Saccharibacillus brassicae: one gene and its partner. The protein of the gene in region 1 interacts with the protein of each later gene in a pairwise test. Links are inferred from orthologs where the notes say so. Each region holds a gene or a part of one and is shown on either strand. Other genes may lie near its edges. The genes, in order: FFV09_RS24190 and ftsZ.

What was found.
Region 2: the proteins of FFV09_RS24190 (region 1) and ftsZ interact in binary tests that used the Bacillus subtilis proteins (3 or more experiments, as listed by UniProt). The link is inferred for Saccharibacillus brassicae from one-to-one orthologs.

Annotation. Positions count from the first base shown.
Region 1 is NZ_CP041217.1:3,313,002-3,316,302, forward strand. Bases 28-3,008 are described here. They hold FFV09_RS24190 (MGDG synthase family glycosyltransferase), read right to left. Parts: upstream 2,230-3,008; coding sequence 826-2,229; downstream 28-825. Other genes in these bases: FFV09_RS13735 (glycoside hydrolase family 13 protein), read left to right, coding at 28-237; FFV09_RS13750 (hypothetical protein), read left to right, coding at 2,736-2,924. In the rest of the region: more of FFV09_RS13735, read left to right, coding at 1-27; FFV09_RS13755 (hypothetical protein), read left to right, coding at 3,235-3,301. UniProt on the Bacillus subtilis protein: Processive glucosyltransferase involved in the biosynthesis of both the bilayer- and non-bilayer-forming membrane glucolipids.
Region 2 is NZ_CP041217.1:697,249-700,438, forward strand. The notes cover bases 245-3,114. They hold ftsZ (cell division protein FtsZ), read right to left. Parts: upstream 2,310-3,114; coding sequence 1,179-2,309; downstream 245-1,178. Other genes in these bases: pgeF (peptidoglycan editing factor PgeF), read right to left, coding at 245-1,064; ftsA (cell division protein FtsA), read right to left, coding at 2,361-3,114. Outside these bases: FFV09_RS02755 (YggS family pyridoxal phosphate-dependent enzyme), read right to left, coding at 1-192; more of pgeF, read right to left, coding at 189-244; more of ftsA, read right to left, coding at 3,115-3,190. UniProt on the Bacillus subtilis protein: Essential cell division protein that forms a contractile ring structure (Z ring) at the future cell division site. The regulation of the ring assembly controls the timing and the location of cell division.

The DNA of each region.
Region 1 (3,301 bases):
TACAAACTGCTGCTGCCGCTGCACGAGGAAATCTACGCTTTCGTGCGCACATGGGAAGACGAGAAGCTGCTCGTCATCTTGAACTTCTTCAGCGGCACGCCTTCGTTCGAATGGCCGGAAGACCTGCGCGCCCTGAAGCCCGAGCTGCTGATCGCCAACTACGAGCCGCTCGAAGACGAAGACGTCTACGACCTGACTCTGCGTCCTTACGAGGGCCGGGTGTATAAGCTCGTGTGAGCGGAGAGTTTGGGTGAGTGGAGCGGATTCGAAAAAAAGCCTTTCCCTTAATAAAGGGAGGGGCTTTTTTGCTTTGGGTTTGGCGTTTTTTTGGCGTTTTCCGTCCGTGGGGACGGGAGTGGATTCTGTTTAGGGAAGAGGGAAGAGGGAAGAGGGAAGAGGGAAGAGGGAAGAGTGGGCAGGTGGAGGGGTGAACGGGTGAATAGACGCTTGAACGAGAAGAGGAACAAGAAGAGGAACAAGAAGAGGAGCGTTTAAGCAAAATAGCTGCGTAGATCCAACTATTTCGCGTGAATTTAGTCTTTTTAGCGTAATAACTGCCCAGATCCATTTAATTGGCCTGTTTCCCGAAAAAAAGGCCACTTATGTGGAAAATAAGTGGCCTGACGCAGTTATTTCGGAGCTGCCCCCGAGAGCATACGGAATAGTTGGATCTAGGCAGTTATTCGAAACGGGATCAATAAAAAGCGGGATAACCGGAGAATACAGTTACTTAAAGCGATGCCGGCAGCTAACGAAATAACCGGCAAGCCCGGTCATTTGGACGTCCGCAGGGAAGTTTGGGAAAATCGCTTGGCCACCGCCCGATCAGCCGGGAATCTCGGCCGATCTCACGCTCAGATAGCGCGTGATCAGGTCGTCGGCGATCTCGCCGGCGGCATTTGCGTTGCCGAGCGCGGCGGATCGTTCGCGGGCGGCGGTCAGCTTCCGCGGATCGCCGAGCAGGTCGGCGATCTGACGGGCCAGCTCGTCGGCGCTGCGGGAGATGAACGCGGCGCCCTGCTCGGCGAGGTACACGGCGTTGCCCCGTTCCTGTCCCGGCACGGGCCGGAACAGGAAGATCGGGAGCCGGCAGGCGAGCGACTCGGCGAGCGTGATGCCGCCGGGCTTGGTGACGATGCCGTCGCTCATGCGCATAAGCGACGCGACGCGGTCGGTAAAGCCAAGCACCTGAATGCGATCGACGTTCGCGTACTGCTGCGCAAGGCCGGCGCGCATCTCTTCGTTGCGTCCGCATACGACGACGACCTGGATGTCGCCCTGCTCCAGCAGCAGGTCGCAGACGCGGCGCAGGCCGAGCATGACGCCATAGGCGCCGGCCATGAGCAGCACGGTCTTGCGCGCCGGATCAAGCCGGACGCCCGGAACCGGCGGCTCGCCGGCCCGCAGCGCACGCGCCGCGGCGTAAGAGAACGGCTTTGCCGCGGCAGCGGCGTCCGGGAGAATCGACCCGGATGCGCGGAGCGAGTCGGCCAGGCCGCTTTCCGCCGGCTGGCTGCCGGGCTCCGCGGCGAATCCGCCGCGCGCCATCGCATCCGCGCCGCTGCGAGCCGGCTCCGCATCCGCTTGGCTTTGCGCTCCATCCTGCGCCTCGCGCTCCACCCAGCCCGCATCCGCCGCCATCCCCACGTCGCTTCCCACTTCCTCCACCGCCCCGAACCCTTCCTTGATCGGAATGCCGCTCACCGTAATGCGGTTCGGGTCGATGCCGATCAGGGCGGCTTCGCGGCGCATCTCTTCGGTGGCGACGTAGAAGCGGTCCACGTCGGGGTGCAGCCAGCGGCCGTGCAGGTCGAAGTCGGTGACGACGTTGACGATCGGAATGTCGAGTCCGATCTTGCGGCGAAGCTTGGGCATGACCATCTGCGGGAACGTATGGATGACGAGGCCGGGGCGTTCTTTTTTCAGATATTCTTCCAGACGCCGGGTGCCGAACGCATGCAGGATATGCGCGAACGGTTTGTCCGACTTCATGTCTTTGGTCATATTGTATACGAGGCCGTACAGGCCGGGAAGGGTACGGTAGCTCTGCATGTAGACGAACCGGGTGAGATCGTTGAGCCTCGGGTGCGCTTCGGCCATCAGATCCAGCATTTTGACTTTGCGAATGCCCCGGTCGTGCAGGCTTTTCTCTAGCGCTTTCGTGGCCTGGTAATGTCCGTCGCCATAGCTGGCGTACAGGATCAGGACGTTGGGTTCCTGCGGTTGCATGGGTTCCTCCCTGGTTTTTGCGTGATAGGCTTATCATACCAAGATTCGGCGCGGGGAGCGAATGAAACGGAAGCTCGGGGCGCGCGGGCGAACCAGCAACTTTTTCGCGTCGATTGCGTCTACACAATAAGGCGGAATACGGGCCGGCCGCGCCTGCCTTTATTTTTTGGGCAGCCGGGCGATTCTTACCCCATTTCGTCGAAAAATGTTATACTTGTAAGTAAGCATCTGCTTACAATCTGTTTATCAGTCTTCGTTTTTCGTTTGGAGGAGAGTCGCATCCGGCCAAAGAGAGAGAAGGAAGGGCAAACCGGAAGTGATTCAGTCGGCATTTCGTCGGGTATGTAACACAACAGGTAGATGTTTTTTTTGAAAGGCGGCGCGCGTTTGTCTTTTTGCAAGACAACGGAGCGCGGCGGACAAGGCGATCACCTCAAGGGGCGTCTGTCGGCAGCAGATTTTTTTGACATTCTCGATAACGAAAAACGTTCCGGGAGGGAATTATGATGGCGACCAAAGGTCATAACGAAGTCAAGGAAAGTCTGCGGGAAATGACTCGTATTTTTCGCCCGAGCGATCCGAAGAAGTTCGTCAAGGAATATGTTCGGAAGTATCACATCATGGGCGGGTACGAGGAAGAATTGACGCTGGTAGTCGAACACGAGATGGGCAAGCTCAACTCGTCCGCTTCCTGAGTAACGTTTTGTGCGGTTTGCGCCGCAGCGGGATTTTCGGGTTGGCTTTGCAGCACGCCGTCCGAAAATCCGCAAGCCGGTAATCCGATCGTATCGGCATTACCGTTCATCGAACATTTCGACCGTCCTTTGCGGCTTCATGCCGGGAGGACGGTTTTTTTGACGAAAAAAAGACTTTGTTCACCCGGGTTTTCTTGACGGGGCGCCCAAATTCGGGTACAGTGTGCTTAACAATATATACAGAAGCACACAGAGACGGAAGTCCGACGCATTACGTGGGCGGATCGTCGACACGGAACGGAGGCACAAAATGGGCGGAACCTGGCGTCAAGTCTGGCTGATTCTCGGCCGGGAATTCAAGATCGACCGGTATTATC
Region 2 (3,190 bases), 2.6 Mb from region 1 along the record:
TTTCGGTTTGGCGTTTTGCCAGCGGTTTTCGCCGATATGGCGAATGCCGCTGTCGAACACCTGCGCCGTTTTTTCCGTCGAGACGTACTTCGTTACCGCTACAATGTTCACTTCTTCCGGCGATCGGCCCGCGCGCGCGCAGGCTTCGGCCACCTTCTCGTTCACATGCGCGATCCGCTGCTGTAAAGTCACCGGAGCGTGCCTCCTTCTCGTAATCCGATCCAGCTCGCCATTCGGCCGGTCTGTCCTTTTTCCTGTCGATGCGAAAAGAACAAATCGGTCCGGCTGCCCGTGCACCACTGCGTGCGCAGCACGTTTTCCGGACGTAATCCTGCTCTTATCATAAGGTGTCGATTCAATTCTTTCAAGTTAAGCAGCGCTTTGCCTCCGCCCAAATCTTCGGAAAAGTCAGACAGCGAACGAGAACCATTACCCGACTCCTTTTCCAGCAAAACGCCGACCTGCCCAAGCACCGCTTCGTCCACCTCGTAGCGGCGTTCCCCGATGCAGGGACCGATCGCCGCCAGAACGTCGTCGGGCCGGCTGCCGTACTGCTCGCCCATGCGCTCGACCAGCCGCCGGCCGATCCCGGCGACCGTGCCTTTCCAGCCCGCATGCGCAAGGCCGATCACCTGCCGTACCGGATCGAACACGTACAGCGGAGTGCAGTCGGCGTAGAACGAAGTCAGCAGAATGCCCGGCACGTTCGTCAGCAGGCCATCCGTATCGGGAAACGCGCTGTCGCGGTCCGACCGGCCCCGGCCGCGGTCTTCTTCCGTCACAATAGCGATCTCGGCCAGATGCACCTGTTCGCCGCTCGTCCAGTCTTCGAACCGGAAACCGGCCGCTTCCGCGACCCGCGACCGATTCTCCGCTACGTGAGCCGGATCGTCGCCGACGTGCAGCGCGCAGTTGAGGCTGGCGCGGAAGCCCTCGCTGACGCCGCCTCCGCGACCCGTGAAGCCCGCGCTCAAGCCGTCGAACCGCTGCCACGGAGCGATATCGAATACTTCCGCCCCGTTGTCCGCCGTCCGGCGAACGAAAGGTTCCGTCATGCTCGTCATCTAATCGATTCCTCCTTGCCGAATACGCACAGCGTATAGCCCCGTATCCGTATGTTGAAAAAAAGATCCGCTTCCGTATAGCGAAAGCGGATCTTTCGTAAGTCGCAATCCTTGTTAGTCGTTGTTCTGGCGCGAGCGGTTCCGCAGGAACGTCGGAATATCCAGCTGGTCGCCTCCGGCCTGAGGCTCGAAAGCGGGACGCTGCGGCTGCTGCGGCTGAGGACGGTCGGGTTGACCGCCTTCGGGCTGCTGGGCCGCCGGACGACGGATCAGAGGCTTCATCGGCGCAGGCTTGTGTTCGAAGCCGGTCGCGATAACGGTCACTTTGATCTCTTCTTTCATCGTCTCGTCGATGATGGCACCGAAGATCATGTTCACTTCCGGATCGGAAGCTTCGATGACGATTTCGGCCGCTTCGTTGACTTCGTACAGCGAGAGGTTCGAACCGCCCGTGATGTTCATGATGACGCCGCGGGCGCCTTCGATCGACGTCTCGAGCAGCGGGCTCATGATCGCTTTGCGCGCGGCGTCCGCCGCACGGTTCTCGCCGGCCGCTTCGCCGATGCCCATCAGCGCGGAACCGCGCTCGGTCATGATCGTCTTGACGTCCGCAAAGTCGAGGTTGATCAGACCCGGAACGGCGATCAGGTCGGAAATGCCCTGAACAGCCTGACGCAGGACGTTGTCCGCTTCGCGGAACGCTTCCAGCATCGGGGTCTTCTTGTCGACGATCTCAAGCAGGCGATCGTTCGGAATGACGATCAGCGTATCGACTTTTTCTTTGAGCGCTTCAATGCCGAGTTCGGCCTGCGCAGCGCGCTTGCGGCCTTCGAACGTGAACGGACGCGTGACGACCCCCACCGTCAAAGCACCGCATTCGCGCGCGATCTCCGCGATAACCGGAGCTGCGCCCGTGCCCGTGCCGCCGCCCATGCCGGCGGTAACGAACACCATATCCGCTCCTTTGAGCGTATTGCTGATCAGTTCGCGGGATTCTTCCGCCGCCTTCTTGCCGACGTCCGGATTGGCACCCGCGCCAAGACCTCTTGTCAGCTTGTCGCCGATCTGCAGCTTGTGTTCCGACTTAGCCAGGTGAAGTGCCTGGGCATCCGTGTTGACCGTAATAAACTCCACGCCTTGAACGCCGTTCTCGATCATCCGGTTGACGGCATTGCTGCCTCCGCCGCCTACGCCGATGACTTTAATACGCGCCAGGCTTTCCATTTCGAAATCGAATTCCAACATATTCCTCCATCTCCCCCTCGTTTTCCTTGGATGGGCTCGTTTTTGTGTGACTTAAATAAATTCGCTAAACATATTTTTGAGCTTTTCTAGGAAACCGGTTTTCTGGGTCGTCTCCGGTGCGGGATTGGATTTAGGTCGATTGACGGGTTTCTTGCCCGGCGCTGCGTTTCCTCTGCCGCGATTTTTCCGAATGACGCTGTACAAAATGCCGATCCCGCTCGTAAAGGCCGGGTCCCGCACGCCGATGTAATCCGGCACGGCAAGACGGACAGACGCCGACAGTTCGCTTTGGGCAACTTGCAGAACCCCCGGCATCGCGACCGTTCCGCCGCTCAGCACGTAGCCGCCCGGAATGTCCGGATAACCCATGCGCTGAATCTCCTGATGAATAAGCTGGAAAATCTCCTGCACCCGCGGCTCGATGATCGCAGCCAGGTCTTCCTGCGTATATTCCTTCTCGATCGTGCTGCCGATCCGGTTGACCTTGAATACGACGTCAGCCGCCGCATCCGCCATCATAGCGCATCCGTACTTCAGCTTGACCTTCTCGGCCTGATCGGTCACCGTGCGCAGTCCGTAAGCGATATCGTTCGTGACGTATTCGCCTCCGACCGGAATCGTCGAGACGGCCGTAAGATGGCCGCTTTCGAAGACGGAAATGGTCGCCTGGCCGGCTCCGATATCGATCAGTGCCGTACGCATCGTCTTCTCGTCCTTGGTAAGCGCCAGCTGGCCGGCCCCGAGGGAAATCAGCACCAGTTCTTTCACCTTGAGGTCGGCTTTCTCCACGCAGCGCAAAAGGTTATGTATAGCCGTTTTTGCGCCGGTGACAATCGTAGCTTCCACCTCCAAGCGGGATCCGATCATGCCCCGCGGATCCT